3 regions of the Bacillus aerius genome follow, and region 2 is predicted to be linked to each of the others. Evidence: predicted binding sites of a transcription regulator. Region 2 holds the regulator's gene; each other region holds the start of a gene.

The links. Region 2 encodes Rex, which represses fermentation and respiration genes when NADH is low (regulators of the CRP and FNR family bind a similar motif). Its sites were predicted from a motif close to TTGTGAAATATTTCACAA; they were not measured.
Positions count from the first base shown of each region.
Region 1: the regulator Rex is predicted to act here: its motif matches at 3,415-3,432, upstream of M2353_RS18410 (cytochrome ubiquinol oxidase subunit I).
Region 3: the regulator Rex is predicted to act here: its motif matches at 9,352-9,369, upstream of M2353_RS01320 (L-lactate dehydrogenase).

Region 1 is NZ_JARYHO010000001.1:3,541,315-3,552,171, forward strand. Features, by position in the region: gene cydD (thiol reductant ABC exporter subunit CydD) at 1-917, opposite strand, end outside; gene cydB (cytochrome d ubiquinol oxidase subunit II) at 917-1,933, opposite strand; gene M2353_RS18410 (cytochrome ubiquinol oxidase subunit I) at 1,920-3,335, opposite strand; gene isdG (heme oxygenase) at 3,665-4,786, opposite strand; gene M2353_RS18420 (FecCD family ABC transporter permease) at 4,788-5,801, opposite strand; gene M2353_RS18425 (ABC transporter substrate-binding protein) at 5,798-6,736, opposite strand; gene srtB (class B sortase) at 6,755-7,504, opposite strand; gene M2353_RS18435 (ABC transporter ATP-binding protein) at 7,531-8,301, opposite strand; gene M2353_RS18440 (FecCD family ABC transporter permease) at 8,288-9,274, opposite strand; gene isdE (heme ABC transporter substrate-binding protein IsdE) at 9,307-10,194, opposite strand; gene M2353_RS18450 (NEAT domain-containing protein) at 10,272-10,857, opposite strand, start outside.
Region 2 is NZ_JARYHO010000001.1:522,640-533,496, forward strand. Features, by position in the region: gene thiL (thiamine-phosphate kinase) at 1-651, shown strand, start outside; gene tsaE (tRNA (adenosine(37)-N6)-threonylcarbamoyltransferase complex ATPase subunit type 1 TsaE) at 664-1,140, shown strand; gene tsaB (tRNA (adenosine(37)-N6)-threonylcarbamoyltransferase complex dimerization subunit type 1 TsaB) at 1,121-1,810, shown strand; gene rimI (ribosomal protein S18-alanine N-acetyltransferase) at 1,836-2,264, shown strand; gene tsaD (tRNA (adenosine(37)-N6)-threonylcarbamoyltransferase complex transferase subunit TsaD) at 2,257-3,285, shown strand; gene M2353_RS02585 (ABC-F family ATP-binding cassette domain-containing protein) at 3,752-5,674, opposite strand; gene moaC (cyclic pyranopterin monophosphate synthase MoaC) at 5,813-6,304, shown strand; gene M2353_RS02595 (redox-sensing transcriptional repressor Rex) at 6,320-6,973, shown strand; gene M2353_RS02600 (twin-arginine translocase TatA/TatE family subunit) at 7,001-7,180, shown strand; gene tatC (twin-arginine translocase subunit TatC) at 7,187-7,951, shown strand; gene M2353_RS02610 (NUDIX hydrolase) at 7,991-8,617, opposite strand; gene M2353_RS02615 (YdiK family protein) at 8,675-8,869, opposite strand; gene M2353_RS02620 (CPBP family intramembrane glutamic endopeptidase) at 8,866-9,600, opposite strand; gene groES (co-chaperone GroES) at 9,830-10,114, shown strand; gene groL (chaperonin GroEL) at 10,171-10,857, shown strand, end outside.
Region 3 is NZ_JARYHO010000001.1:239,550-250,406, reverse strand. Features, by position in the region: gene M2353_RS01360 (UPF0715 family protein) at 1-219, opposite strand, end outside; gene M2353_RS01355 (LysE family translocator) at 339-968, opposite strand; gene M2353_RS01350 (MFS transporter) at 1,094-2,281, opposite strand; gene M2353_RS01345 (Gfo/Idh/MocA family protein) at 2,339-3,385, opposite strand; gene M2353_RS01340 (HAD-IIB family hydrolase) at 3,382-4,248, opposite strand; gene M2353_RS01335 (DegT/DnrJ/EryC1/StrS family aminotransferase) at 4,223-5,548, opposite strand; gene M2353_RS01330 (LacI family DNA-binding transcriptional regulator) at 5,658-6,647, shown strand; gene M2353_RS01325 (L-lactate permease) at 6,699-8,321, opposite strand; gene M2353_RS01320 (L-lactate dehydrogenase) at 8,365-9,312, opposite strand; gene M2353_RS01315 (YfcC family protein) at 9,530-10,857, opposite strand, start outside.

The DNA.
Region 1 (10,857 bases), 3.0 Mb from region 2:
ATCGCCTCATTCGCTTCTTTACCGTTTAACGTCGCATGATAATCATTTCCCACTTCACGGACTGGCAAGAAATATTCTGGCGCAAGCATCAGTGCGGTCAAAGCGGGCAATAACAAAAGATCTCCTTCAATTAAGCGCAAGCCGAGAAATACAGCGACAGTCGCAATGGACAGCATAGAAAAGAAATCAAGAGCAAAAGATGAAAGAAAGGCGACTTTCAGTGTGCTCATCGTCGCCTTTCGATAACGCTTTGAGACCTCTCCAATATTGCGAGAATGCTTTTTGCTAATCCCTAAGTAGCGAAGCGTTTCAAGGCCACGGAGAGAATCAGTAAAATGATTGGATAATTTCTCATACGATCTCCATTGTTTGGCCGCTTTACGCTGAGCGACAAGTCCTAGCAAAATCATAAAAACAATTAAAATCGGCAGCGTGACAATCAGAATGACAGCAGATGTTTCATCTAATGTCCAAACATAGACAAGCACCATCACCGGAATAACTGCCATGTTCACCATTTTCGGCAAAAACAGCTGTAAATACTGACGATATTGGGCAATGCCCTCCATCGCCAATGTCACAAGCTTTCCTGTTCCTTTTTTCTTCGTGAAAGCTGGCCCTAAACGGAACAGCTGGTCCAACAGCTGCTTTCTCACGTCTGCTCCAATTCGGGAAGAATAGGTGAACATGACCTTCTCCCGCATCAAGGTGAGACCGTGCCGCACCAGAAAGGCAGCAAGAAATAGCAAGACATAAGGTGTTGCCTGCATGAGGCTCTTCCCGTCAAACAGCGTTGTTATGGCATGTGCCAGCCACTGTGCTTGAAAAATAATACTTGCTCCTTGGATGATTGACACAATACCTAAGAGGGCAAGAAGCCCCCTCATTCCTTTTAGTTGAAGCAAACGTTTATCCATTAGTAGGTCATTGGCTCCTTACCGCTTACACGTTTACGGAAGACATAGTAGCTCCAGATTTGATACCCAAGCACAAAAGGTAGCAAAGAAATGGCAACAATCGTCATGACCGTCAGTGAATAAGATCCTGATGCAGCGTTTTGAATGGTGAGGTCGAATGCATGGTTGATCGAACTAATCATGACACGCGGGAATAATGCTGTGAAAAGCATGGTCACCGTCACCATAATACCTGCACCTGTGAATAAAAATGTCCATCCATCACGCTCTTTTCTCATAAAGAATAGAGCCGCTACATAACAAACCACAATGAGTACAGTTAAAGGGATTGTGATGATCGGACGCACGGTATAAATGTCTGTTTCAAGAATAGACACACCAACAAATAGAACAAGAACTGGTAGTGCAATCAATAAAACACGCTGACCGAGCTTTCTTGCACGATTTCTTAAATCACCCTCAGTGCGGAGTGTGACGAAAATCAATCCATGCAGGAGGCAAAGCACCGTCACGGCTACCCCGCCGATCACTGAATAAAGATTGACGAAGTCTGTAAATCCAGCGTACATATTCATATCTTGATCAATTGGCATTCCTCGTAACATACTTGTGAATAGCACTCCGAGTAAAAATGGCGGAAGCAGACTGCCAAAGAAGATGATCCAGTCCCACGTTTTGATCCATGAAGCCTTCTCGACCTTCCCTCTAAATTCAAAGGCGACCCCCCGCCCAATGAGCGCTAATAGGAGAATCGTAAATGGAATATAGTATCCGCTGAACATCGTAGCGTACCAGTGAGGAAAAGCGGCGAAAATAGCCCCGCCAGCTGTAATCAGCCAGACCTCATTCGCATCCCAGAAAGGGCCAATCGTATTGATTAAAATGCGGCGCTCGTGTGCATCTTTTCCAAGCAGCTGCATGGACATCCCGACACCAAAATCAAATCCTTCTAAGAAGAAAAATCCAACAAACAATACTGCGACAAGAATAAACCAAATCTCGTTAAGATATGCCATGATATGCGCCTCCATCAAATGGATCTGTAGACAGGTCCGTTTCATCCTTTTGATCTGTATTCTCTTCAGAATGTGCACCTTTTTTAATTTCTCGAATGAATAAGTAGGCAAGCACGATGGCAAGAATCAGATAAATGGTCGTAAAGCTAATGACTGAGAATAGCAACATGCCGTACGATACGTTTGGTGAAATGGATTGTGCGGTTGTCATCATACCAAAGACTGTCCACGGCTGACGCCCAATTTCCGTCATGATCCAGCCCGCTGAGTTTGCAATAAACGGGAACGCAATCATCCATACCATGAAGTGTAAATACCATTTGTTTGATTCTAGTTTTTTTCTAAAGCTCAAATACAAACCAATCATACTAGCAAAAATCATCAACATGCCGGCACCCACCATGATTCTAAAGCTCCAGAAGGTTGTTTTGACTGGAGGAATGTAATCTCCAGGACCAAACTTTGCTTCATATTCTTTTTGAAGGGTCAGCATGCCTGGCACATCTCCACTAAACTTCGAATAAGCCAAGTAACTTAAAGCAAACGGAATATTGATCTCCGCAGAGTTTTCTTTTTTATCTGTGTCAATGTTGGCAAATAGTGTCCAAGCCGCTGGATCTCCACTATCCTTCCAAAGGGCTTCACTTGCTGCCATCTTCATCGGCTGTGATTCCATTAAGTGCTTCGCTTGATCATGTCCAGAGAACGCCACACCTAAGCCAGAAATGAAAGCAAGCACCATGGCAATCTGGAAAGATTTTTTGAAAAAGGTCACTTCTTGTTTTTTGATCATTTTATAGGCACTGACACCCGCGATAAAGAAAGCACCGGTTGCCAATGCACCAAACAGAACGTGCGGGAACTCTACCCAAAGTTGCGGATTTGTCACGAGCGCCCCAAAGTCATTCATTTCTGCACGGCCATTTTTAATCACAAATCCAACTGGCTCCTGCATAAATGAGTTGGCGAGTAAAATCCAAAATGCCGAAAAGATCGTACCAAGAGAAACGAGCCAAATACATAACAAATGAATTTTTTTCGGTAGACGGTCCCAGCCGAATATCCAAAGACCAATAAAGGTCGATTCAAGGAAAAAGGCCAATAGCGCTTCAATGGCAAGCGGTGCACCAAAGACATCACCGACAAACCTTGAATAATCTGACCAGTTCATCCCAAACTGGAATTCTTGCAGAATCCCTGTCACCACACCTACTGCAAAGTTAATTAAGAAAAGGTGACCCCAAAATTTTGCCATCTTTTTATAGATGTCTTTTTTCTTCACCACATAAAGGGTTTGCATCAATGCAACGATAAATACCAAACCTATAGACATAGGAACAAAAATAAAATGAAATAATGTCGTTGAGGCAAATTGAAATCTTGCTAAAAACAGCTCACTCACAGCCTTACATCCTCCCTTACTTTCGCATGCCGAATGATTCGAGATATTTATGCTCACTATTTCACAAAAAGTTCACTATTTGTTCAATGATTCACAAGTGAAAGTCCATTTGATATAGTTCACTCGGTGAAATTTTACTCTTGATTTTCATTCGGTTAGTTATTTATACCTGTACTTTACACCCATGTGCTTCAAAAATAAAGTAAATTTTACCTAAAATTTGGATAGGATTGTGTCAGTTGTTTGAATACTTTGTCAAAAATATGTGACGGAAAGAGACAATCACAAAAAAAATAGCGCTGCTTCTTCGCTGCAGCGCTTTTGAATATTTAGGCTTTTTTCTGTAAAGCGGGTCTTGTGACTTGCACTTCATAGTACGTAATTTTGTTTTTTAACAGGCCTTCAGGTTTCGCCTTTCCATGAGCGTGCGCATCACCAAATGCCTGAGATTTTGTCCAATTCACAAAGTCTTCTTTTCGATTCCAGCGGGTGTGAATGGTCACTTCATCGTAATCAGTTGTCTGCTGAGTGACCCATACTTCCATTCCTAAAAAGCCTTCCATAAATTCTACTTGTCCCTGCTTGTTAAACCGTTTAACAAGGTGGTCGGCACTGCCTTTTTCTACTCTTACTTGGTTGTTTACAATAATCATGTTTGGTTCATCTCCCTTTTGTTGTTGAATGGAGGCGATTGGGATAATGAGCGGATGCTCACCGTCTAAGTGAACCTCTGCCTGAATCCCAAAAACCTCCTTGAAAAAGTCTTCTGTTAACACTTCTTTTGGTGAGCCAATTTGATGCACTTGACCTCGCTTCATAGCAATGAGACGGTCACAATATTTTGCGGCCTGCTGCAAGTCATGGAGAACCATTAAAATGGTGATGCCATGTGTTTGATTCAGCTGTTTGAGTAGCTCCAGTAATTCAAGCTGATGCGCAATGTCTAAATAAGTGGTTGGCTCATCGAGAATGATGGTCTCTGTCTTCTGAGCCAGTGCCATTGCAATATATGCCTTTTGTCTTTCTCCGCCTGACAATGTATGAAGCATTCTGTTTTCATTGATGCGGCTATTCGTCACCTCAAGCGCCCACTCAATCGCTTCATGATCTGACGTGCCGCTTTTTTTCCAGATGGAACGGTGCGGGCTGCGTCCAAGTGCGACCAGCTCACGTACTGTCATCGATGGAATGGCGGTTCTTGTTTGCATGAGAACCGCCACCTCCTTGGCGATCTCCTGTGCCGTCATCTCTTTTTGCGGGATGTCGTGAATGTAAATCATGCCGCTTTCGATTGAGGTCAGTCGTGCGGCAGCTTTGATAAAAGTCGACTTACCTGACCCATTCGGGCCAATGATTCCGGTTACACTCCCTTTAGGAACAGCTGCTGAAATGGAAGACAGCCGAAAGCCGCCTTGACTGAGACTCACGTCATCCATTGCAATGACATCCATCTTAACCCCTCCCTTTCTTTTTTAATAAATAGAGGAAGAAAGGTGCACCGATGCAGGCAAGCAAGATCCCTACAGGCAATTCAACCGGTGTAAACCAGACCCGTGCTGCTGTATCGGCAAAGACCACAAGCACGCCCCCTCCAAGCATTGAAATCGGCAGCAAATACCGGTAATCATCTCCGATTAAAAGACGGATAAAATGAGGTACAACAAGCCCGACAAATCCGATTAAACCACTGACACTGACAGCCGCTCCAGCTAAAAGAGCGGCCAGCGCAATGAGAAAAAATCGAGTTCGCTCTACTCGAAGGCCCAATAGCTGAGCCGATTCATCGCCAAGTAAAAGGAGATTGGACGGTTTAATGGCGAAAAAACAAAGACATAATCCAGCCAGCGCATATGGCGACACAAAGCTAAGATGATGCCAGCTCCGCCCGTTTAATCCCCCTGATAGAAAAGGTAAAACAGCCTGCACACGCTCACTATATAGCACCATAAACCCATTCATCACCGCACCAAGCAGGGCATTGACGGCAACACCTGCCAAGATCAATTTAAGCGGTGAAACCCCTTGATCAAATGACAGCATATACACGACAAGAGCTGCTAATAAGGCGCCCAGAAAAGCGGCTGCCGGAAGCAAATACGTGAACTGCGGGAGAACAATCATGCTGAGTACAGCAGCTAACCCGCCGCCCGCAGTCACACCAATGATCCCAGGGTCAGCAAGTGGATTTCGGACAACTCCTTGTAAAATCGCACCTGATGCCGCGAGACAGGCCCCAACGAGAAAACCAATGAGCACACGCGGCAGCCGTAAATCCATGACAATTTTTTCATGAACAGGCAGACCTGTTCCCGTGAAGACAGCCATTAAATCCGTCAGCGACAATTGGACAGAACCTACCGCAAGTCCTAGACAGACGCCCACACATAAAGAGAAAAACAATCCTGGTAACAGCCATTTTCGTCTTGACTGCCTTTTTTGAAAATCTAGTTCTGCATTCATCTTCATGATGACAATCGCTTCAATTTCTTCTCTAATTCATCGATCGCTCTGATGACTTCTGCGCCTGGATTTGTCCCAAATAGGTCACTTGGCAGAATCTCAACGTGTCCATTTTTGACAGCTGATACATCGTGCCACGCCGCATTTTGCTTCATTTCACTCATAAAGCCTGCTTTGACATCTTCAGGATTGCTGTGTGTCATCAGCAAAATGAGATCCGGATCGGCCTCGATTACCTTTTCTGCATTGATTTGTGCATATTGCGGAAACTTTTCGAGTGCTGGTTCATTTTCAGCAATATTCGCACCACCAGCGATCCGCAGCAGATCACCGCTTAAAGATTGTGGAAGTGCCGCCATATATGTGCCGGGCGCACCATATACAACGAGTGTCTTTACTTTTTTCTCAGGCTGCTTCACTTGCTTGATCCGCTGATCGATTTGAGCATTGAGCGCTTTGGCCTTTTGCTGTTTTCCAAGTAAATCACCAAATAAAGTAACTTGACGCTGGATGTCCTTCACTGAGTTGGCACTTGTCAAAAGAAGCTGTGAACCAATTCCTTCTATAGTAGAGATATCCTTGCTGTTTAATGATTCATTCCCAAGCACCACATCGGGCTTTAAACTCGTGATCAGCTCGACATCAAATTGATGGGTTGTGCCAATTGATTGTACGGACTTTGCCTTTTGTAGATTGTCTGGCAATTCGGCAGTTGGCCGGCCGACCACCTGACCACCTAGAGCATAAATGATGCTCATGTCGCCAGTTGACAACGAGACGATCCGTTCAGGTGATTCATGAAACGATAATGTTCTGCCGGCAAAATCCTGAATGTTGAGCGCACCTTGCCCGCTCCCATTCTCGACAGGCGCCGCCTGACTGCATCCGCCGAGGAGAAGCACGACGACGAGTCCTGCCCAAATCACATGTAAACATTTCAACCGTCTGTCTCTCCTTTTCTAGTAAACTTTCTTTAGCTTCGCCTGTACCACGAGACGCTTGTTTTTAGGTGCCAGCACGTGATCACAGGTCGATAATGTGAGAATCAAGTCATCTGTGGATACGTCTGTTTTCGTTTGATAGATGGACTTCTTACGCACAGCTTGCAAGTAGTGCGCATATTCACCAAGATCCTGAAAATCAGTCTGAATATAATCGAAATCGACTGTCGTCTCATACACAGCAAAAATCTCTGCTTCATAGCTTTGGTACAGCGTATCGTACTGAAATGTGCGATGATCTTGGAAGAAATCTTTTTTCAAATAGTTTGTGAGACCAGCAAACATAGACCCATCCCTCATCCGATGACCGTATAACACTGTATTGGGACTTTCATGCAAGACGTCATTACGGTAATCCATAAAGATACTGCCTGCCCGTGTGTCATCCTTTACATAATTACGAGTTAAATAGAATGCATTATCGTTTGACTGAACAATTGGATACTGAATCATCGTGTCCTTCATATCAATCCAACCGACAATGTCTTGATTCACCTTTCGCAAATCATCAAATGACTGACGGATTTCTCCAGGTTTTCGCTGTTTCATTCCATCCTCGTGTGTGTAAAGTGTCTGAGCCTTTGCAAGCACCTGACGATTTTGATAATAGCCAAAGAGCTCCAAGCCAATGGCAGTACCGCTATATAGAAAAACACCTAAACAGACGATCGTCAGCATTCGCTGCCCGATTCTTTTCCCTCGTTTCACACTGTCTCACCTGCTTTTTGCACAACTTATATGCCTACAGGCACGATATACATCCCTGTTTCTGCATCTTGCTTAATTGTGACGGACACATGATAAATGTGCCGCACCATCTCTTCTGTTAACACATCATTCGGCCGTCCTTCGCGGATAATTTGTCCATCTTTCATGGCGATGATGACATCACTATAGCGAATCGCCTGATTCATATCGTGCAGGACCATGACGATGGTTAATCCATGCTCGACATTGAGCTCTCGAATGAGCTCCAGAATGTCAAATTGATAATACATATCCAAATAAGTCGTCGGTTCATCTAAGAAAAGGATCGGTGTTTTTTGCGCTAAAGCCATCGCAATCCATACACGCTGCCGTTCTCCGCCTGACAATGAGGCGAGTGGCACCTTTCGCTTATCCGTCAGCTTTGTACAGGACAGCGCCCACTCGATTGCTTTCTCATCTTCTTCCTTGTCACTGCCGCGCATCGTCTGGTAGGGCGTTCTCCCAAATGCCACGACTCGTTCGATCGTTAAATCGAGCGGCGCTTCATTTTGCTGATGTACGACTGCCAGCTTTCTCGCGAGTTCCCTGGGCTTGAACGCATTCAGCTCTTGCCCATCTAAATGTATCTGTCCTTTATGTGGACAATGGTTATGTGCCATCAAGGAAAGCAGTGTGGATTTGCCCGAACCATTTGGACCGATAATGGTGGTGATTTTCCCCTTTTCAATCTTTGTAGTGACCGATTGAACAATATCCCTCTGCCGATCATAGGAAAACGACACCTCACGAATGTCCATGCAGACGATCCCCCCTTCTTAATAAAAAGATCAGAAACGGCCCGCCAATAACAGCCATGATTGTAGAAGCAGGGATTTCATTTGGTGCCACAAGCGTTCTGCCGAGCGTATCAGCCGTCAAAATGAGCAAGGCCCCGCTTAACGCAGAAAATGGAATCAGTACCCGATGGTCCGAGCCGACGAGCCTTCTAGAGATATGGGGAATGAGCAAGCCGACAAAGGCAATCACGCCCGCTACCGCAGCAGTCACCGCTGCTAATAACACCGCCGTGATTGAAATCAAAAGGCGCATTCTGGTCACACGCAATCCTAAGTTTTTCGCCGTCTTATCTTGAAGGGCAAGCAAGTTACACCATCTGCTAAAGAAAAGCGCAACCACAAGCCCAATGACGCCATAGACACCGATTAAACGGACATCTCCCCACGTTTTCATCGTCAGATTCGACTGTCCCGACTGATTAATAGTGATATTGAAATAGCTGCAAATGGTCACAAACGCTTCTGCCATCCCTGTAAACATGGCATTGATGGCGATCCCCACCAAAATCATTCGAATCGGGCTTAAGCCGCCTTTCCAAGACAACACGTATACGAGGAAGCAGGCAATTGCCCCGCCTAAAACTGAAAATAAAGGAGAGTAGAAATAAAATTGAGGAAGCGCTGTAATTGCCATTAAAGAAAAGAAGCTAGCTCCCGATGAAATACCAATAACACCGGCATCTGCTAATGGATTCCTCATCACAGACTGCAAGAGGACACCGGAGACAGATAAAGCCGCCCCTGTAAACATCGCAATGAGCATGCGGGGGATTCTTAAATCTTTAATGATTTCTACCTGTGCATGTTGACCGGTCATAAGCCCTTCCAATAATTCAATCGGTGTAACATGAATGCTCCCCGTAATGGCGGAATAAATAAATACGCCGGCTAGTAAGAGACTGACTATCAGAAATAAAATCCCTGTTTTTTTCATCTTGAACGTCCTTTTATCATTAAGATTCGCGCTTATGACGGATACAACATACGAGTCAATTCATCTAATGCCTCTGCTGCCTTTAAGTTGCCTGTTGTCCCGAATAAGCTTTCTTCGAGGTCGTACACCCGGTCTTGTTTGACCGCATGGAAATGTTTCCAGATGTCATTTGTTTTAAATTCTTGATCAAACATTTTGACGACTTCATCGGGCATCCCATGTGCGGCTCGAAGAATGATATCTGGATTGGCTTTTTGTAAATACTCCGTATTGGATGCCAAATACTCCATTTTCTCACCTTTTACGATGTTCTTTCCTCCTGCAATACGCACAAGATCACCGATATACGAATTCTCTGTTGCCACTAAATAACTGCCTGGTACACCAAGCAAAATGAGAACGGATGGCTTCGTCTTTCCCTTCGTTCTCTCTTGTATGTCTTTCTTTTTTTGTTCAAAATCATCCACAATGCGTTTCGCTTGTGTCTTTCTATCATATTTTTCTCCAAGCTTTGTGATGGCGTTCTCCATCTTGTCCAGGCTCTCAAGGTTGAGGTATGTCGCAGGGACAGAAGCTTGTTGAAAAGGCGTTTCTAAATCATATTGAAGGGTCGTGACAGACAGGACATCTGTCGGTTGAAGTGATTGGATGATTTCCATGTCTGGGCTCATTGGGTTACCGACTGCTGGGAGTCCTTTGTATCGAGCCGGCAAGGATTTTTGACTTGTTGGCACCCCGACAAGATCTACCTCTAGCGCATCCATGATCTCAGCAGCAGCTACAGTCGTTGCCACAATGCGGGCACTTGACGCTGCGCTTTTTTTGCCTTTCGCTGAGCTTTCAGCTGATTGTGAGCAGCCTGCTAAGAAGACGCACACACATAGAGCCGTGATCAGGGTACATAACATTCGATGCTTCAAAAAACAGAAGCCTCCTTTCGAAAAAAAGGAAGTGGATGCGCCGAGATGAATGGCGCACCTCACTTAACATAGATTCTTTATCTTGTACGAGTTTGATACTTTCTGACGAGCACGAATAGTGATCCGCCGAATAAAAGAATGTACACCCAAAGAAGTGAAGTATCTCCTGTTTTTGGGTTCAGCTGACCTGTCTCAGACTTGGTTTGGTCATCTGATGGCGTAAAGGTCATCTGCTCTGCACCCGTTTCCTCAGGGGCGAGATTCGCAAGCTGGCTTGGTTGAGAATCGTGATCATTCGGATTTTTCACAAAGCCGATGCTCTCATCTTCTCCGATCACCGTCGCAATTCCGCTTCCTTCACCAAGTGAAATGCCTTTCGTATCATAGACAAGTTTGACATCGTACTGCTCATGATAATTGGCAGCTGGAATGTCAATTTTCACGCGTGCTGCCTGATCATTGCTTACACTTTTTGCTTCATATTGAATCACTCGTGTATCTGCTTTTTGATCAGTCTTTGCAACTAGCGTCTCTTCAAATTTACCGCCGGTTCCTACTTGGAACGATGTGATGGCTGAGCTGTTCTTCACAGTGTATGAAACGAAATGGCGGCCATTTTTCACCACCAATGTCGCAGGGCTCACGACGTAATCGTTCATGCGA
Region 2 (10,857 bases):
GCTGACACATATCATATGGATTTAATCGGTGGAGATACAGTAGCCACCCGCAGTGACTTTGTCATCACAGTAACGGTCATTGGTGAGATTCCAAAGGGAACAGCCTGTTACCGTCATAGTGCTCAGACAGGAGACATTGTCTTTGTCACAGGTGAACTAGGTTCATCAGCTGCTGGGCTATCCCTTTTAATGAATGAAGTAAATGCTGCACATTCGATTGACACTGCTTTTTTTCTAGAGCGACACAAAATGCCGCAGCCGCATATTGCTGCTGGCCTTATTTGTTCAAGCTTCCCCCGGGTGACCTTGAATGATGTGAGTGACGGATTAGCGAGTGAGCTGAACGAAATAGCGGAGGCCAGTCGTGTAACGCTGGAAATTGAGGCTGATCAACTCCCAAAACATCCACATCTACCGTTGTTACATAAAGAGTGGCTTGAATGGGTCTTGTTCGGTGGAGAGGATTTTGTCTTAACTGGTACGATCCCTGAAACGGATTGGAAGCGATTTGAGACGCAATGTAAAAAAGAACACATTCAGGTCACGCGTATTGGACAAGTCAAAGATGATCGAGCGTCCAGCGTTATTTTAAAAGACCATGATCAACAAACAATTTTAATGAAAAAAGGATATAATCATTTTAAGAAATGAGGTGACTCCACCATGAAGTTAACGTGGACAACAAAAGGTGCGGATGAGACGAAACGAATTGCTGCTGCCTTGGCTACACTTGTGATGCCCGGCGATGTCTTAACATTAGAAGGAGACTTAGGCGCAGGTAAAACGACTTTTTCAAAAGGTTTTGCAGAAGGCTTAGGTATTACCCGTATCGTCAACAGCCCTACTTTTACAATTATTAAAGAATATATGGATGGCAGACTGCCACTTTATCATATGGATGTGTATCGTATGGAAGATGCGGAAGAAGATATCGGACTGGGCGAATATTTTGAGGGGGAAGGTGTATGTTTGGTTGAATGGGCACATCTCATTGAACCTCAATTGCCTTCATCGTATTTAAAAATTGAAATGCTGAGAACAGAACGTGAAGAAGAACGTCATCTCACGTTTTATGCAAAAGGGGAGCGCTATGAGGCCCTTTGTAAGGAGATGAAAGACATTGACCATACTGGCAATTGATACGTCAAACCATACACTCGGAATAGCTCTTGTCCGTGATGACACTGTGGTTGGGGAAAGTATTACGTACTTAAAGAAGAATCATTCAGTCCGTGCAATGCCGACAGTTGAAGCACTGATGAAAGAATGCGGCGTAGCACCGAACGAATTAAGCAAAATTGTTGTAGCCAAAGGACCCGGTTCTTACACTGGCGTTAGAATCGGTGTGACCATTGCAAAAACACTTGCTTGGACGCTGTCTATCCCGATAACTGCTGTTTCAAGTTTAGAAACGCTGGCGGCAAATGCTCGATATTTTGATGGAATGATTTCTCCTATATTTGATGCAAGAAGAGGACAAGTTTATACAGGGTTATATACATTTGAAGGTGGAAAGATAAAAGAAGCGAAACCAGATCAAAATAGCCTGCTCACTGATTGGCTTCAAGAGCTGAAAAAGGAGGGGAACTCTGTTTTATTTCTTGGACATGATGTGCATCTTCATCAAGAGAATGTTCTCTCCATACTTGGAGAAACTGCTGTGATCGCAGACGAGGCATTTCATAACCCAAGACCTTCAGTGCTCGCATTTTTAGGGGCAGACCGTCCTGCTGAAGATGTCCATCAGCTTGTTCCTAATTATATTCGTTTGGCAGAAGCGGAAGTGAAATGGCTTGAAGGACAAAAATAATCTCAACACAGTAGAGATGCGAAGAATGACAGTAGAGGACATCCCAGAGGTATATACGATTGAAGTGCATTCGTTTACAGCGCCTTGGAAAAAAGAGTCGTTTGTCTATGAAATTCTCCATAACCAATACAGCCATTATTTCCTCATTGAAGAAGATGGTCAGCCTGTTGGGTATTGCGGCGTTTGGATTGTCATGGATGATGCACAAATTACGAATATTGCGATTCTCCCTGAGCACCGGGGAAAAGGATACGGGGAAACGCTGCTTCGATATGTCATGGAATTTTGCAAAGAAAAAAAGACAGATCATCTTTCACTAGAAGTGCGGGTATCAAATACGCCAGCACAATCCCTTTATGAAAAGCTAGGTTTTAAACCAGCTTCTATTCGAAAGAATTATTATACGGATAACGGGGAAGATGCATTAGTCATGTGGGTGAAGATAAATGAGTGAAAAAAAAGATCGATTCATATTAGGTATAGAAACAAGCTGTGACGAAACAGCTGCGTCCATTGTGAAAAATGGGAAAGAGATCGTAGCGAATGTTGTCGCCTCACAAATAGAAAGTCATAAACGATTTGGCGGCGTGGTACCAGAAATTGCTTCAAGGCATCATGTGGAACAAATGACGATCGTGTTAGAAGAGGTCATGGAGCAGGCCAATATGTCCTTTCAGGATTTAGACGCTATTGCTGTGACAGAAGGGCCGGGCTTAGTTGGTGCACTTTTGATAGGTGTCAATGCAGCCAAAGCATTGAGTTTTGCACATCAAATTCCGCTTGTTGGTGTTCATCATATTGCTGGACACATTTATGCGAACCAGCTCGTTGGTGAACTGGTGTTTCCTTGTTTAGCTCTAGTCGTCTCTGGTGGGCATACTGAGCTTGTTTTGATGAAAGAGCATGGGTCTTTTGAGGTCATTGGTGAAACGTTGGATGATGCGGCTGGAGAAGCGTATGACAAAGTAGCTCGGACGATGGGTCTGCCATATCCAGGAGGACCTCATATTGATCGATTGGCACATGAAGGGGAGCCAACGATTAAGCTTCCTCGAGCGTGGCTTGAAGAAGGATCCTATCATTTTAGCTTCAGCGGTTTAAAATCAGCGGTCATCAACACGTTACACAATGCGTCTCAAAAGGGCGAAACCATTGCGCCAGAGGATTTGGCTGCAAGTTTCCAAGAAAGCGTGATTGAGGTGCTAGTTGGAAAGACCTTAAAAGCGGCTGAAGCGTATGGTGTGAAACAAGTCGTTCTAGCTGGCGGGGTTGCTGCCAATAAAGGTCTTAGAGAAGCCCTTACTTCAGCATTTGCGAAGTTGCCTGAAGTGAATGTCATGATTCCGCCATTGTCTCTTTGTACAGACAATGCAGCCATGATTGCTGCTGCGGGAACCATTGCATTTGAAAAGGGAATAAGAGGCGACATGGCAATGAACGGTCAACCTGGACTGCCGCTTGTCTCCTATGAATAAGAACTCCTGTGGATACAGGAGTTTCAGCGTGTAGACAAACCCTCGCATTCTTTGTCAGTCCTGCGTGCTGGTGCTCACGAATGTGAAATTCGCTCCGCGCCAGTACTCGTCCTTCCTAGACTTCAAAGGTTTTCTATCAAGCTGAAAAGAAGACAAAGGGCTAAAATCAAGTTCATTTTAGCCCTTTGTCAAAAATTTGGAACTCCTGTGGATATACAGGAGTTTTTTCTATTAAAATGAAAGCGATTTATTCACATGTAAGCGTTATATATCCACAATTGTTAGAAAATTCGTTTTAAAATGAAGAGAATGTGTATAAATGTGATCTTTTATGTGGATATGTGATTAAAATACTGTGGATAAAGTGGATAACTTTAAAATATTTAAGAATAATCAAGATGTTATTGTGGGTATCATTGTGGATAAATATTCTCACCTTAAAAAAGAGCACCCGTTAGGGCACTCTTTATGCATCTGATAGATCTTCCCATTCCGCAAAAAGTGATTCCATCTCTTGATTGAGCGCATCATTTTCTGTTTGAATGGCTTGTACTTTCTCGTGATCTTGGAAAATAGCAGGATCACATAGAAGCTCTTCGTTTTCACCGAGCTTGTCTTCGATGACAGCGATACGCTCTTCAATTTCTTCAATTCGGCGCTGCTTTTGTCTTTCTTTCTTTTTGAGTTCTTTCTCTTCTGCATAGGATAGTTTTGCTGTTTCTACTGGTTTTTCTGCTTGTTTTTTATGCGTCTCCTGAGTTTGGAGTGCTTCAAGCTCTAATTGTTCGTTTTTCTTTTCAAGATAGTAGTCGTAGTCACCAAGGTATTCTTTTGTTTCATTTGGTGAAAGCTCAAGTACTTTTGTTGCCAGGCGATTGATAAAGTAACGGTCATGCGAAACAAACAAGATGGTGCCTGGATAATCTATTAGTGCATTCTCTAATATTTCCTTACTGTCCAAATCAAGATGATTCGTCGGCTCATCGAGAATGAGGAAATTGGCTTTTTGGAGCATCAGCTTTGCCAGTGCAAGTCGTGCTTTTTCTCCACCACTTAAAGCATGTACAGGCTTTAAGACGTCATCACCTGAAAAAAGGAAGTTTCCTAAACAAGTTCGAATGTCTTTTTCAGTCATATGGGGATAATCATCCCAAAGTTCATTTAACACTTTTTTGGAGGATGTCAGCTTGGCTTGTTCCTGATCATAGTAGCCAATCGTCACATGAGAACCAAAGCTGATCTCGCCTTTTACTGGTTTTAACGTATCCGTTAAGGTTTTTAAAAGAGTTGATTTCCCGATACCGTTAGGACCGATGAGTGCCACGCTATCTTCACGTTTAATATGAAAAGAGAGTGAGGAGAGGAGCGGCGTTTTTTTATCGTAACTAATATCGAGATCATGCACCTTCAGCACGTCATTTCCGCTTTGCCTCATAATATCGAAATGGAAGTTTGCGGATTTTTCATCTCCTAACGGCTTATCTAAACGATCCATCCGTTCCAGCTGTTTCCGCCTGCTTTGAGCACGCTTTGTGGTGGAGGCTCTTGCTAAGTTGCGATCCACGAAATCTTGAAGCTTCGAAATTTCTTCTTGCTGTTTTTCATACAGCTTCATATCACGCTCTAGCTGCTCAGCTTTTTGGTCAAGATACTTGCTATAGTTCCCAGCGAACTTTTTCATCGCTGTTCTTGACACTTCATATACATGGTTCACGACTTTGTCTAAGAAGTATCGGTCATGGGAAACGATAAGGATGGCTCCTGTATAATTTTGCAAATACTGCTCAAGCCATGATAAGGTATCAATATCTAGATGGTTGGTTGGCTCATCCAAAATCAAGAGTTCTGGTTTCATCAATAATAGCTTTCCAAGCGCTAGACGAGTTTTCTGACCACCGCTTAAGGATTGGACGGTTGTATGGTCTTCAAAATGACTAAAGCCGAGTCCGTGTAAAATGGAGCGGACATCCGCTTCATATTGGTAGCCGCCTTGATCTTTAAATGCTTGCTGCAGCCTGTCATAGGTTTTCATTAGAGAATCTAATTCTGTTCCTGTGGAAGAAGCCATTTTCTCTTCTATGCTTCTCATCTCTTGTTCCATTTCTTTTAAATGATCGAAAACGGATAGTAGTTCGTCTTTTAGCGTACGTGTAGACGTCACATCTGTATGCTGTGCGAGATATCCAATAGATAGGTCTTTCGGTTTGATGATCTCACCTTGTTCGTAAGACATTTGACCGGAAATGATTTTTAAAAGCGTGGATTTTCCTGCACCGTTACGACCGACAATGGCAATACGATCCCTCGCTTTGACTTCCAATTTTATATTCGTTAAAACGGTATCAGCGCCAAACGATTTGGACAGCTGATTCACTTGTAGAATCATCATGTAACTTCACCTCTGCTATAATATGTTAAGTGTAGCTTATCAGCAGTAAACCGGCAAATCTTACATACGGCTGCCATGGTCAAATGAAAGACAGATAGGAAAAAATAGTGTATGATTTGAGTGAGGGAGCGTTGAAAGATGAGTCAATTTAGCCACTTTAACGAACAAGGAAGAGCAAAGATGGTCGACATTAGTGACAAATCGTCTACAGTGAGAACTGCCGTTGCTGTTTCAAGCGTTCGTATGATAAAAGAAGTATTTCATCAAATACAAAAGCATGACATTGGAAAAGGGGATGTGCTGTCTGTCGCACAGGTAGCTGGCATTATGGCAGCAAAGCAAACGTCCAGCATCATTCCAATGTGTCATCCGCTTGCATTAAAAGGTGTCGATATCTCCTTTGATTGGGAGGAAGACGGAAATGCGTACATTCTGAACATACAAGTACAGGTGAAAACAAAAGGAAGTACGGGTGTGGAGATGGAAGCGCTCACTTCTGCCTCAGTATGTGCACTGACCGTTTATGACATGTGCAAAGCAATAGACAAAGGGATGATCATCGGCCCGACCTATTTAGTAGAAAAAACAGGTGGGAAAAACGGTGATTTTCACAGAGCATCAGATATTTAAGTTGGAGGATCTTATATGAATATAGACCAGTCAAAAATTCCACAAGCGACAGCCAAACGTTTGCCGCTTTACTACCGTTTTTTAAAAAATCTGCATGCATCAGGAAAACAAAGGGTGTCATCGGCAGAGCTTAGTGATGCAGTCAAAGTGGATTCTGCCACCATTCGCCGAGATTTTTCTTACTTTGGTGCACTTGGGAAGAAAGGGTATGGCTATAATGTCGATTACCTCTTGACCTTCTTTAGAAAGACCCTTGACCAAGATGAAATGACGAATGTCATGCTCATCGGTGTCGGGAATTTAGGGACTGCTTTTTTACACTATAATTTCATTAAAAATAATAATACAAAAATTTCAATGGCTTTTGACGTCAATGAGAGTAAAATAGGAAGTGAGATAGGCGGCGTGCCTGTCTATGATTTGGATAAGCTTGAAGAGCATGTGCAAGAGGTAGGAGATATTCCTGTTGCGATTTTGACAGTGCCTGCCGTAGCAGCTCAATCCATTACAGATCGTTTGATTGCCCTTGGCATCAAAGGAATCCTTAACTTTACGCCGGCTCGATTGAATGTGCCGGAACACATTCGAATTCATCATATAGATTTGGCGGTTGAACTTCAGTCTCTTGTGTATTTCTTAAAGCATTACTCTGTTACACAGGAGGACTGACGAAAAGGGGTAAAGGGGGTGGAGCAAATGGGTCCGATCGGTCCTGGAAGTTTGGTTCTGATTGCGGTTGTTGCGCTCATTATTTTTGGGCCGAAAAAGCTTCCTGAATTAGGAAGAGCAGCAGGAGATACATTACGTGAATTCAAAAATGCCACAAAAGGTTTAGCTGATGATCAGGAAGAAAAAAAGAAAAAAGAAGATCAGTAGAATAGGATGAGCTTCATGAATGTCAAAGATATGCCGCTTATGGAGCATATTGTGGAACTGCGAAAACGTTTAGTGATCATTGCGATGTTTTTTGTCACCTTTATGGTGGCAGGTTTTTTTCTCGCTAAGCCGGTCATTGTGTATTTACAAAATACCGATGAAGCGGCCACACTGACATTGAACGCGTTTAAGCTCACAGATCCACTGTACGTGTTTATGCAGTTCGCTTTTGTCATTGCTCTTGTTTTGACGTGTCCCGTGATCTTATATCAGCTTTGGGCGTTTGTGAGTCCTGGCTTATATGAAAAAGAAAGAAAGGTGACACTTGCTTATATTCCGATTGCACTGCTTTTATTTCTGAGCGGTGTGGCTTTCTCTTATTTTATTTTGTTTCCATTTGTCGTCGATTTTATGATACGGATGTCAAATGATTTACATGTGGAGCAAGTGATTGGGATTCATGAGTATTTTACATTTCTGATGCAGTTAACACTTCCATTTGGCTTTTTGTTTCAGATGCCTGTCGTGTTGATGTTTCTCACTAGACTTGGTATCATTACACCGATGTTTTTATCAAAAATACGGAAGTATGCCTATTTTGTCCTCCTTGTCATTGCCGCACTGATTACACCGCCAGAGCTCGTTTCTCACCTCATGGTTACCTTGCCAATGCTCGTTTTGTATGAAGTGAGTATTGTCATTTCAAGAGTGACCTATCGCAAAATGCAGCAAACAGAGACAGAGGAGAAAGAAAATGATGTTGTCTCATAAAAAAGCATCGTGATCCAAATAGGGGTCACGATGCTTTTTCTATTGTGAAAGAAATTGATTGATTGCTTGAAAGAGATGCTCATAATAGGCAGGTTCATGCGGGACAAAATCATGTACATGGACCTCTCTCTTTTCCTCACGTCGCTTGCCGTCTGCATCCACTTCAAAGCCCTCGATGTTCATTTTTTCGCATTCTCTATTTAAAAGCTGCTGTGCATCCATCAGCCTTGCTCTATAAAGTCCAGCAACTTCTTCTTTCTGTAGATGGACATCCATGTGCTCTTTTTGATCCATATAAAGATACACATGGCAAAACTCACGATCGGTAAACGAAGGCATATGGATTTCATCTTTCATGACACCAGCAAAGGTAAGATTCTCAAACGAGATGGAGAGACCAAGCTCTTCTTCGACTTCTCTGATGCCATCAGAAGGCTGTTCATCTGCGAGAAGGTGGCCTGCTGCGGTGATATCAAGTAGAGAAGGGAAATCCTTTTTGGAGGGACTCCTCAGCTGAAAATAGAGAAACACTGTGTCATCTTCCTTTTTTAAAAGCCAGAAATGAAAGGTTTCATGCCAAAGGCCCTCAGCATGGATATCAGATCGAGCGGCTGTACCAATCGTTTCATGCTGATTGTTCATGATGTTCAGTTTTTCGTGTTCCATGAAAACATGACCTCCATAAAAAAACCATTTTCCAAACGGTGGAAAATGGTTTTTGCTTTATTTTTGCTGCTGTTTTTTCATTTTGACAGAAAAAGCAAACATTTTTAACGCGATATTGATATTATAGGCCGCAAACACCATCAGCAAAATGCTGTAAAATGACCACATGTCACCTGGATTTTGAATGGCCATATAGGTGAACGCCACACCTACGGCAAAATAAATAATGCCCCATACGACAGGGTTTCTCATGAGAAAAAGCCTCCAATAATCATTTGCATTGTTTGAGATTGTTCTTCAATCATTTTTCTTACTGGCTCAATCTGCACAAGAATGACGAGCGAGTTCATCAGCATGTGTGCGCCGATTGGAACAATGATTCGTTTTGTTTTCGCATATAAAAAGGCAAATGTAAAGCCCATTGCGGTATAGAGCAAGATATGTGGGAAATCATTGTGTACAGCAGCAAAAACCACTGAACTGACAAGTGCGCCAATGAAAAAATTCGTTTTTTCATAAACCACACCAAAAATGATTTTTCGAAAAATGATTTCTTCTAATATCGGTCCAATCAGAGCGATGACGATTACAAGCCATGGAACTGCATCCATAATGGCTAAAATGTTTTGAGTATTTTCGGATTCTCGGCTAATGCCAAATGCATATTGTTCAATCGCCCCCGCAATGGATTGTGCAAAGAGGGAAAGAAAGAAACCGCCAATGATCCAAGCGATTGCCACGCCGACTGATGCCGGTGCTTCATTTCGAAGTGAAGCTTTTGGTACAGTCCGAAGGATGAGCAGAATAATGATTAGTCCAATACAGAAGCTGATGATTGTCCATGTTCCTGACAATTTGGAGAGCTCTGCTTGTGTCATCGGTGTCTGAATGTAACCTAACCACTTCATGATGAACACATACGGAAACGCAGAAAATTGCACCAATATATACGTTAAGATGATGTACCAATATTGTTTTTTCAAGTAACGAAAACCCCTTTACTAAAAGAACTAGATTTATTGTAACACAAGTCTTCTTTTTCGTTGAAAAGGAAAGAATCGGTGATAAAAAAAGATCATGAAAGCGTAAAAATTTTTAAAGGTTTTTACTTGAAATTACAGAAGACATTCTTTATTATAATAAATGTGTTAGCACTCGTTGATGATGAGTGCTAAAAAAGACTACATATAAAAATTGAGGAGGTTGTTTCTTATGTTAAAGCCATTAGGCGATCGCGTAATCATTGAACTCGTTGAATCTGAGGAAAAAACCGCTAGCGGTATTGTCTTACCGGATTCTGCAAAAGAAAAACCGCAAGAAGGTAAAATTGTTGCAGCAGGTTCAGGTCGTGTACTTGAAAGTGGTGAGCGCGTTGCGTTAGAAGTAAACACAGGCGACCGCATTATCTTCTCAAAATATGCAGGTACTGAAGTGAAATATGAAGGAAAAGAATATTTAATCCTTCGTGAAAGCGACATTTTAGCTGTTATTGGTTAATCACATAAACAAAGATTGAGATATATTTCTAAAAAGACTGAGGAGGTTTCGTTATTATGGCAAAAGATATTAAGTTCAGTGAAGAAGCACGTCGTGCGATGTTACGTGGTGTAGATGCACTTGCAGATGCTGTAAAAGTAACTTTAGGACCTAAAGGACGTAACGTGGTTCTTGAGAAAAAATTCGGTTCTCCACTTATCACAAATGATGGTGTAACGATTGCAAAAGAAATCGAATTAGAAGATGCATTTGAAAACATGGGTGCAAAACTTGTGGCAGAAGTTGCAAGCAAAACAAACGATGTAGCTGGTGACGGTACAACGACTGCAACAGTTCTAGCTCAAGCAATGATCCGTGAAGGTCTTAAAAACGTAACAGCTGGTGCAAACCCTGTTGGCGTTCGTAAAGGAATCGAAGAAGCAGTGAAAGTAGCACTTGAAGGCTTACACGAGATTTCTAAACCAATCGAAGGTAAAGAATCAATTGCTCAAGTTGCGTCTATTTCTGCAGCAGATGAAGAAGTCGGCAGCCTAATTGCTGAAGCGATGGAGCGTGTAGGAAACGACGGCGTCATCACAATTGAAGAATCTAAAGGTTTCACAACTGAGCTTGAAGTGGTTGAAGGAATGCAGTTTGATCGTGGATACGCTTCACCATACATGGTCACTGATTCTGATAAGATGGAAGCGGTTCTTGAAAATCCTTACATCTTAATCACTGATAAAAAGATCACAAATATTCAA
Region 3 (10,857 bases), 280 kb from region 2:
TAAATCACGGCGTCGAAACTTCTCAGGATGACGGTGTAAAACCATTTGGATAGGTGCAGCAAATAGGACATAAGCGATCAAAATGAAAAGACTGGTGACCTCCACATAACTGAATCTCGTATCAGGTGGGGCAAACAACATGGTATAAACAAATGTCGCTGTGATCACAGACAAAATCAGCATACACACATAGTTGAATGCTGGCAGGAACATACGCATGGCAAAAACTCCTTCAATTTTATGTATCTTCCATCATTATTGAAGAGTGTCCTATTTCTGTCAAATATGAAAAAGGGCTAAAATGATTTAGATTTTAGCCCTTTTTCTTATCAACCATTCTATCCAATGAGCGCCATGATTCCTTGATATCCAAAATAGGCACCGAAGCCAAGTAAAGAGAGACCTGCCAGAACGGATAAGCCGTGCAAAATTCGTTCATTTAAATACCGTCTAAACGTACTGGCGAGCAGCGCCATACAGAAATCCCATAAGAGCATGCCGATAAAAATAGCCACGCTGTACATCAGCATTTGAGATGCTCCATACTTTTCGATCGTATTGGCCAAAATACTGCCATAGATCCCAAGCCAAAATAAAATACTAAGCGGGTTGGAAAGAGAAATAAAAAATCCCGTCATGAACGAATGCCCGATCGACGTGTTTCCTCCGTCCTTCTTTGGACTTTCCTGCAAGTTGATTTTACGAAGGCTTTCAATACCGGTATAGGTCAGAACGAAAAAGCCGAACAGCCACAAAAAGGTTTTCACAAGAGGTGCAGTCAAAAGCTGGGCGACACCAAAATAGATGAGGAGCATATAGACAATATCCGCAGCCATAGCCCCCACACCAAAAATCCAAGCGTGCCAAAATCCACTTTTAATCCCTCTGTCGATTTGGGCTGCATTGACTGGCCCAACAGGCGCTGAAAGTGACAACCCTAAAAAGATATAACCAAAAAACACCGCCACATAGACGTCCTCCTTTTGATGCTGACTTGTACATGTTATTCACGCTTTCGTTGTTTTAGTACAAGTCCTTCGTCACCTTTTCTGAAGATAAGCTATACAAAAGGAGGAGCCACCAGATCAGCTGCTTATCGATCGGCTTTCATCGCCGGCGGCTGTGTGGGTATGGTTTCTTTTTTCCGAGATCGATTCATTTGAATGGCAGCCGCAAAAAGGAGAACAGCTAAAAAGGCGAAAACAAAGACGGCGCTTGCCGCACCTGCCCACTCAAGGCTAAACCCAATCAAAAAGGACAAACAAGCTCCACCTAAACTAGCGGCGGCAATAAAATAACTCGTGGCCTCGTCGATGGCATTTTCAATCATTAATGCAGAAGCCGTCAAGGCAATGGGGAACATGCCAGCTGCGCACAGACCGATGAAAAAGATAAGAATTAGCTGCGCGGCGATGTGGGTGGCTAGAGCAAATACGGCGAGTAGCACAATCATCAGCGCTGCGCTTAACTTTAAAAAACGAAGCGGATGCAGCTGATCGGCTTTTCTCGCAATGACAGTTCTGCCAATGACGATCGCTGTCCAAAAAGTAGAGACCGCAAAAAGACCCCAGTTGTCTCCCCCTTTTTCTAGCATGATCGACGGTAAAAAGTTCGCAAAGTTCGTTTCAATTCCTGCGTAGAAAAACGCAAAACAGATCATCAGCACCACAATCATTCGATTCCCTCGATCAAACAGCAAGGATGATTTCTTCATGTCTTGAGAAGGAGCCGCCATCTGCCCACGAGGGAGCTTATTCATAAAAGTAAGCCACAGCATAAGGAAAAAAGTCAGTGCACCGACTTGAAATAAAAACACATAATGCCACGTTTCCTCTGTCACAGTCAGCAGAATCAATAGAGGAAATAATAATGCACCTAATCCAAAAAAGACTTCCATGATGCTGATTCGCTTTGCACTGTTTGCCATTGAAATGACATACGCCCCGGCCGTTGTCTCAAGACTGCCAGCACCGCTCCCAAGGAAAAAACCTGCCACCACAAGAATCGTCCAACCTGGCACCAAAAGGCCAAGAAGAAGCGCTCCGATCATCAGCAGCAACCCCATTGTCAGGACAGCCCCATAACCTTTTTTCCTCACAAGAATGGGCGACAAAAGAACGCCTGTCAAAAAGCCAATAAACTGAAAGAAGATTAAAGAAGATAATTCCCCAGGACCCTTATCATAACTAGACAGCAAATAAGGCGTTAAACTGCCAAAAAACACATGAATGGTCCCAATAAAAAAATAAAAGATACAGCCAAAATAAAACACCTTTTTCATCTTTTCACTTCCTCTAAAAAGGAGCGGAGTCATGATATCCTCCGCTCCACCTCTTCATTAATATGCGCGGGCAGAGACGACAGCCTCTTCCCTCTCGAAGCACGTATTCAGCGCAGCCTGCGCGCGATAACCATCTTCAAAATCAGCTACCTTCATATGAGATGGATATGAGTTTGTATTTACCCAATGCATCAGCTGATCACGGAATGTATCAGACCATCCATAAAATTCATTTGGTGGATCTGTCAGCAATGTTTGCGGCATTTGATGACGCTCTACACACAAGCCATCACTGATCTCATATTCGTTTTTCATGTTTGTATGGTATTTAAAAACCTTGTCATGCCCCACCACTTCTACACTAAATCCACATTCCTCCGGCTGCGTACTTTTGGACGTCACCAAATGAAAGAACACTTGATTCTCCATTTGCCCAAAAATTTCGGTATGGTCATCGACCTGTACCTTTTTCTCTTCCTTTTCCTTTACATGAGTCAGCATCTTCGTATTAAGGGATTCTTTTTTCATTTCACTGCCAAATAAGTACCACAGCATATCAATCAAATGAATCCCTAAATCTCCTAATGCACCGCTTGTACGCAGACTTTCGCCGCTGTCTCTCCACGAAAATGTCTTTCTTCTAAGGGCACTATTTTTCTTAAAATGTGTCCGTACTGTCAAAACGCGTCCTAATTCACCATTGGCGATCAAGTTCTTCAAAATATTCACAAAGGATAAATAGCGATAGTTAAAGCCCATACTGGCTTGAACCTGGAACTGTTTGGCTGTCTCCACCATTTCCTTCGCTTCTTTTAACGATACAGCCATCGGTTTTTCACATAAAATCGGCTGTCCTGCTCTAAGCGCCTGAAGGGCATGGTCCTTGTGACAGAAGTTAGGGGAAGCAATGATCAATCCATCTGATGCATCCGCTAGTGTTTCGATACTGGCATACACCCGTCCGCCGTACTGTTTAATAAATCCTTGTGCGACGGATTCGTGCAAGTCATAGACCCCAGATAATTCTGCACCTTTGATCGTTGATAATGCTCTAGCATGTGCTTTTGCAATATTCCCTGCTCCAACAATTCCAATTTTCTTCATGAATGTGCCTCCTCATGTTTATACATCACTGTTTTCAATGTTTCAAAGATTCCTTTTGCATACCCATGATGACAAATTTGATGATGGTGCCGTTTGGCTTCAGCTGTTGCATTTTGAACAAGAAAGCCGTGCGTGACGGATTGAAGCATCCGCAGATCATTCCCACTATCACCAAAAGCAAAACCCTTATCTTTTGACAGGTTATATTGATTCAGCATAAACCGAACGATTTCATCCTTCCCTGTTCCCACTGGTAAAAAATCAACGTCATAGCAATCCGCAGGGTCACCCGCAAGTGGGTTGCATTTGTTGATGTTCACCGCCACACCCCGCTCCTTCGCAAGTGTTTGGATGAACGATAGATGATGGAAATCTGTTCGTTCATCCTGCTCCTGATAATAGAAATTCTTTTTATACCCAGAGCTGCCTAGCTGCGTTTGCGGCCTAAGGGTGATCCCCTTTTCACGTACGGCTTGCAGAATATCTTCAATTTTTTCGTCTGAAAAGCCCTGTGCATCAAGCCGTTTCATCCATTCTGCATCCGGCTGTCCAAATTTCCCATCTGATGTATACACGATTTCAGTTCCTAAATTCGACGCAATGAAATGCGGGAATTGATAGAAACCGCCTTTCTCCATTTTGCTCGTAACAGAATCGAGGCTGCTTCCCGTCACCCAGCCTAGCATGAGCTGTCCGGCTTCGCTCTTTTCTGCCACAAAAGCTTCCAGCCGTTTTACATCCTCTCTCTGCTCCTCGGTCATTCCGTGAGAATAATAGGTCTCATCGAAATCACAGAAGACGATCCACTGCGGATGTTGCGGTTGATGCACAAGCTTTTTATTGAATGGAAGATTTGATAACATGATGGACCCCCTCGATGACTTTCTCCTGATCTTGCAGCGGCATACCTGGGTAAAGCGGCAAATGGAGTAATTGCTGTACGGCTTTTTCCGTATGTGGAAGTGCCGTTTGTTTATACTTTTGAGAAACAAGATTCGTTTGATGCTGATGCGATAAAATCGGGTAATAGACATCTGTTTCTATGCCCATTTCCAGTAATTTCTCTGCCAGCTCATCTCGGCTTCCCTTCACCACTCTGATCGGGAATAGATGCCATACATGATCCTCTGTCAGCTTCGGAAGCTTTATATAGCCCTCGTCCTCCAGCGTTTGCAGCTGATCTATGTATCTCTTTGCCAAGTAAAAGCGTTTAAAGTTTTGTAAACCTAAATATTTCATTCGTTCTAGCCCGATTGCGGCCTGTAAGTTATCAATCTTAGAATTAAAGCCATAGTCACTGCGCTTCACGTTTTTCTTTCCTGGTTCAAAACCGTGATAGCTGATTTCCATGCATTTTTCTGCTAGGGCTTCATCATTTGTTGCGATGGCTCCTGCCTTCCCGCAAACTCCAAGGTTTTTGTAAGGATTAAAGCTGAGAACAAGTCCATCTCCAAATGCCCCAAGCCCGCTGCTGCCAATCGCCTGACAGCCATCCTCAATGATCGATAGACCATGCCGTTTCGCAATCGTCGAAATGGCCTTCATATCCGCTTGCTTTCCATACAAATGAACCGGGAGAATACATACTGTCTTATCTGTGATATGCTTTTCTATTTCATTCGGCGCTAGGCAGTAGGTGTCTGGATCAATATCGGCATAGACTGGAACCGCACCAATCGCAAGCACTGCATTTTCTGTTGCAGCAAAGCTGTTGGCAGGTAGGATGACCTCATCTCCAGGATGGACGCCTGCTGATATTAAACTGATCATCAAGGCATCTGTTCCACTTGATGTGGCAATCACATATTTTTTCCCTAAGTACGCTGCGAGCGTCTTTTCAAACTTTGGAATATAAGGGCCTGATGTAAAACGGCCTGAACTTAATACTTCTTTCAGCACCTGCATAATATCATCGATCTCATCCTCTGAAATCAGTTTATCGACCGGCAGGAACGGTATCTTTTTTTCCTTATTTTGTTTATAATGGAAGAGAATTTTTTCCAAACCTGTACGCGCAATATCTTGCTCAAGGAACGCAGCAAGCTTATCATTCGCTAGATTCTTTTCAACTGAATCAGCCTTTACTTGAACACCTTGATTGATCATATCCAGCAACGGTAGATAATCCTTGCTTTTACCTGATATCTTCGTCAATATTTGCATTCCATTCCCTCCAATTAATCAATTCCATTTGTTAATATTTAACTTGTTTCACATTGTAAATGATGTTATCGATTTCAGAACAATAACTTTGTGTAAAGGATTTGTTAATATGTGTACAATTTATGAAATTGCCAAACGCTGCGGGGTTTCAACGACCACTGTTTCTCGGGTGCTGAACAACCATCCATATGTATCCGAAGAAAAGCGCCAGCACATTTTACAGGTGATGAAGGAAATGGAGTATACACCAAGCTCAGCAGCCCGCACCCTTCGGTCACATCAGACCAAAACCATTGCTGTGTCTGTTCCAGCTGTGGACCATCCTTTTTTTGCACAATTGATTAAAGGCATTTCAAAGGAAGCACTGGATCAAGGGTATAAAGCCATCGTGCTCCAGACGTTTTATCAAGAATCAGTAGAACTTGAAGGGCTTCAATTATTAAAAAGAAAAGAAGTAGATGGTGTCATATTGGGGGCGTTAGAAAATAAGTGGGCAACAATCGAGCCATTTTTAGCAAACGGCCCGATCGTCATGGCAAATGAATTTCATCAAACAGCAGACATTCCGATTATCGGATATGATGAGCGGGAAGCTGCTTATAAAGCGGTTGACTACTTGATTCAATCAGGGCGTACATCCATTGGATTTTGCTTTGATACAGAAAGCAGTGAAGCGCAAAAACAAAGAAAGCAAGGCTATCTTGATGCGCTTTCTGATCACGGTTTGCCGCTTAAAGAAGATTGGCTGTTCGGCGAGGCTTTTACCATTGAAGACGGCTTTCGTTTAATGGACTTAATCCACCGGATGCCGGATGCGCCGGATGCGATTTTCACCGGCAATGATCAAGTGGCAGCAGGCCTCATTAAACAAGCCATTTCATATGGATATCACATTCCTAAGGATTTAGCGGTGATCGGTTATGACAATCAAGACATTTGCGAGGTGACAGCTCCAACGATCACGACCATCGACATCCCCATCGTCGAGCTTGGCCAGCAGTCTGTAAAACAAATGATTCAGCTGCTCCAAGATCAAAAACCATTACAACGTGAACATATTCAGCTACCTACTCGGCTTGTCACACGAGAATCCACATAAAAAAAGACTGAGAAATCTCTCAGTCTTCCATTTTTCAATCAATCGATCAACCTATACAAATTGAGCAAGAATAAATGTCCATACACATACGATGCCGAGCAAAATGAAGCTGTACTTCACTGTTTTTTGGAAGAGCTCAGATTCTTTACCTGTTTCTCCAACAGCTGCTGTTGCAATGGCAATGGATTGTGGAGAAATTAATTTCGCCATCACACCACCGGTCGTATTTGCCCCGATTAACAAACCTGCCTGAGAGCCGATTTGAGAAGCGGTGACTGCTTGAAGGTTACCGAATAAGGCATTGTTACTCACAACAGATCCCGTAATAAACACGCCGATCCAGCCAAGCACTGGGCTGACAAGCGGGAATAAATCGCCTGTTTTAGCAAGCGCTAGTCCGATAGCAGAACTTAGACCTGCAAAATTCGCCAAATTGGCAAAGCCCATAACAAAACAAATTGTAAGAACAGGGACCCAAAGCTCTTTGACCGCTGCATTTAAGCAGGTAGCCCCTTCTTTTAATGTAATATGTCTGCTGAACAATCCTGTCAGCATCACTGCAATTAGAATGGCGGTACCTGTTGCACTAATAACATCAATTTTAAAGATCGCATCAATCGGTGTTTCTGTTTGGGCAATAGGTGGTAATTTCACAATTTGCTGATGCAGAAACGGCATTTTCACTAAAATGGTTGTCCAGTTAAGCGGTCCTCCTTCAGCAAATAATGCTTTAAAAGCTGGTAGGCTCCATACAGTAATGACGGCAGTTAAAATATAAAACGGAGACCATGCTTTCAGCACCTCAACCCCGCTATACGTTTGTTTCTTCTCAATGGCTGGTGCCCCTTCTTCACGATAAATATGTTTCGGCTGCCATTTTCGAAGAAATAAAGCCAAAATTCCCATACTCGCTAAAGCTGAAATAATATTGGCAAGCTCAGGGCCCATCGTGACCATTGTAACAGCCTGCAGAATCGCATAGCTTCCACTTACAACAAGCAAGGCTGGAAGGGTTTCTTTGATCCCTTTAAAGCCGTCTACAATGAGAATAAGCAGAAACGGAATACAGAAAGAAATAAACGGAATGGTGTACACAAGGGTTTGAGACAGCTCAAGCGGCGTCATATTTCCCATTTGCGCCCCTGTAATAACCGGAATACCTACTGCACCAAAAGCGCCAGACGCAGCATTTGCAATCAAGCAGAGCATGGCGGCTTTCAGTGGTTTAAACCCAAGCTCTGTTAAAAGAGCGGCACTAATCGCAATCGGTACACCGAATCCAGCGGCTCCCTCTAAAAATGCGTTAAAACTAAAACCAATTAATAAGAGCTGTAACCGTTGATCTTGAGAGATTCCTGCAATACTAGAGCGAATGACATCGAACTTTCCAGATTTCACAGCAATTTTATAGAGCCATACGGCCATGATGACGATATATCCAATCGGCCACAGCCCATTAGATACACCGAGCACCACAGCAGATAATGCTTTTTCAATTGGCATATGAAAGAAGAAAACAGCTGTTACAAAACTGACGATCAAGGTAAAACAAGCGGCTAATACCCCTTTTAACTTAAATACAGTTAATGCTAGTAGGAAAAACAAGATTGGAAGCATGGCCACCAATGCACTGACGAACTCATTACCAAACGGATCATATATTTGCTGCCACATAGTGATTCATCCTTTTCTGCTCAGATAGGTTGCCTTTGATTGATTAAAAATGAGGAGCTAAAATTTCTTTTAACACATTCACACTGTGTGCGAATTTTTCTTTTTCTGTGTCATTTAGTGCGAGCTCCATCACTTCTGTTGCACCATTTCGGTTCACGAGGGCAGGTACACCAATGTAGACATCTTCTGCTCCGTATTCTCCATCTAAATAAGTGCTGACAGTCAAAATGCTGTTTTCATTGTGTAAAATAGCTCTAGTAATACGGGCTAAACTCATCGCTACGCCGTAATAAGTCGCGCCTTTTTTCTCAATGATTTGGTAAGCGGCATGACGGACATTTTCCATGATATCGTCTAAATCTTCTTGTTTGTATTGGTCATTTCTCTTCATTAATTCTGTGATCGGTACACTTCCGATATTCGCATGGCTCCAAACAGCAAGCTCTGTATCCCCATGCTCTCCAATGATGTACGCATGCACATTGTGCGCCGCTGCTTCAAAGTACTCACTAAGCATGTATCTGAATCTTGCCGTATCAAGCGTTGTTCCACTACCAATCACTCGTTCTTTTGGCAGTCCGCTGAATTTCCAAGTCGCATATGTCAAAATATCAACTGGGTTCGTAGCAACTAAGAAAATACCATCGAATCCACTTTTCATCACATTGTCTACAATGCCTTTAAATATATTTAAATTTTTCTCAACAAGATCAAGTCTCGTTTCACCTGGCTTTTGGTTTGCACCAGCGCAGATACATACAATGTCAGCATCCTGACAATCCTCATAATCTCCATACCAAGTATTCACAGGATGCGGGGCGAATGCTTTCCCGTGGTTTAAATCCATGACATCACCCATTGCTTTGTCTTGATTCAAATCGATGACTACCAATTCATCTGTGATCGCTTGATTTATTAATGTAAAGGCATAACTGCTGCCGACAAAACCTGCTCCAATAAGTGCTACTTTGTTTACTTTTTCGTTTGTCATTTATCTCATCCTCCTGATTAAAACTAGGTTGTTTTTCTTATGTGAAGTATTTCACATTCTTATTGTGCAATACTTCACAAACTTTTGCAAGGGGATTGCTCAAAAAAATAATGTAGCCATTTTGTGAACACTCTTATTGTGGTTTTAAACCGCTGTCCCCATACATTTTCTCATAAGAAAAAAGCCGCCAAACACTCTTTGGCAGCTTCTCTCTTATTTAATAAGGTCCCCAATTGATCATGACACCGATACAAATAAAGACAAGGCCGATGACGAACCAAATGAGCGCAAGCGGTACCATAAAACGCAGCCATTTCACATAAGGAATCCCACTTGCAGCCAAGACAGCCATCAACACACCTGAAGTCGGATTCACGCAGTTGACCACCCCTTCACCGAGCATCACTGCTTCTACCGCTACTTGTCTTGTGATACCCATTAAATCAGCAAGCGGCGCAAGAATCGGTATAAAGACAACCGCTTCTCCTGATCCTGATGAAATCAAAAAGTGAAGGAGCGCACTGGCGATATACATGCCGATCGCACCAGCGATTGGACTAAACCCTGTCAGCATACTCGCAAGCCCATTCACCACAGTATCAAGCAGCTTGCCGTTTTCCAAAATGACTGAAATGCAGCGTGCCATGCCGACAATGAGTGCGCCGTATACAAGGCTTTGACAGCCGACAATAAACGTTTTTGCAATATCATTGGCAGCTAATCCCCCAAGCAGGCCAGCAGCAATTGCCATGAAAATGAACACACCAGCCATTTCCTTATCGGTCCAGCCAAGCTGAAGCGCACCATATAAGAACCCCCCAAGCGACAAACCGCACACCGCTAAAATCAGCTTATGTCTACCGGTGAATTCAGGCTTGTCCACAGATTCCGCATCAGCTCCTCCTAGCCCTTTAGCTGGAAACCACTCGTCACCAAGCAGGCTTCCCTTTTCTTTATTTTTCAAGCGTTTTGTATATAAATAGATGTACACAATACTAGATAGGAGAAAACAAAGATAAATGATGACACGCAGCCCAATACCAGAAAAAATCGGCAGTTCTGCAATCGTTTGTGATAAACCTAATGGAGATGGAGACAAAATAGTTGCGTTAAAACCTGCATAACAGCCGATGTAAATAACCGCCGCTCCAGCCACTGCATCCCACTTTAAAGAACGTGCCACAATGATCCCAATAGGAATAAAGCCAATGACCGAGTTCACCACAATTCCGGTCGTCCCAAGTACAGAAAACAATCCGCCAACAATACAAATAAACAATAGCTGTTTCGTTTGGAACCGGCTGATGACATTGTGAATCATCCCGTTAATGGCACCTGTCTTTTCCAAAATTGCAATGGTTCCGCCAGTAAAAAGAATCAGAAAAATAATAGAGGATGAACCAACCATCCCTTCTTGAATCGCTGTAAAAAAACCAACCGGACTAACTGGTGATTGATCAATACGGTGATAACTGCCAGGAACAGCTGTTGTGATCTCTCCTGACGTTTTCCGATCAAATTCACCGGCTGGTACAAAATACGTTG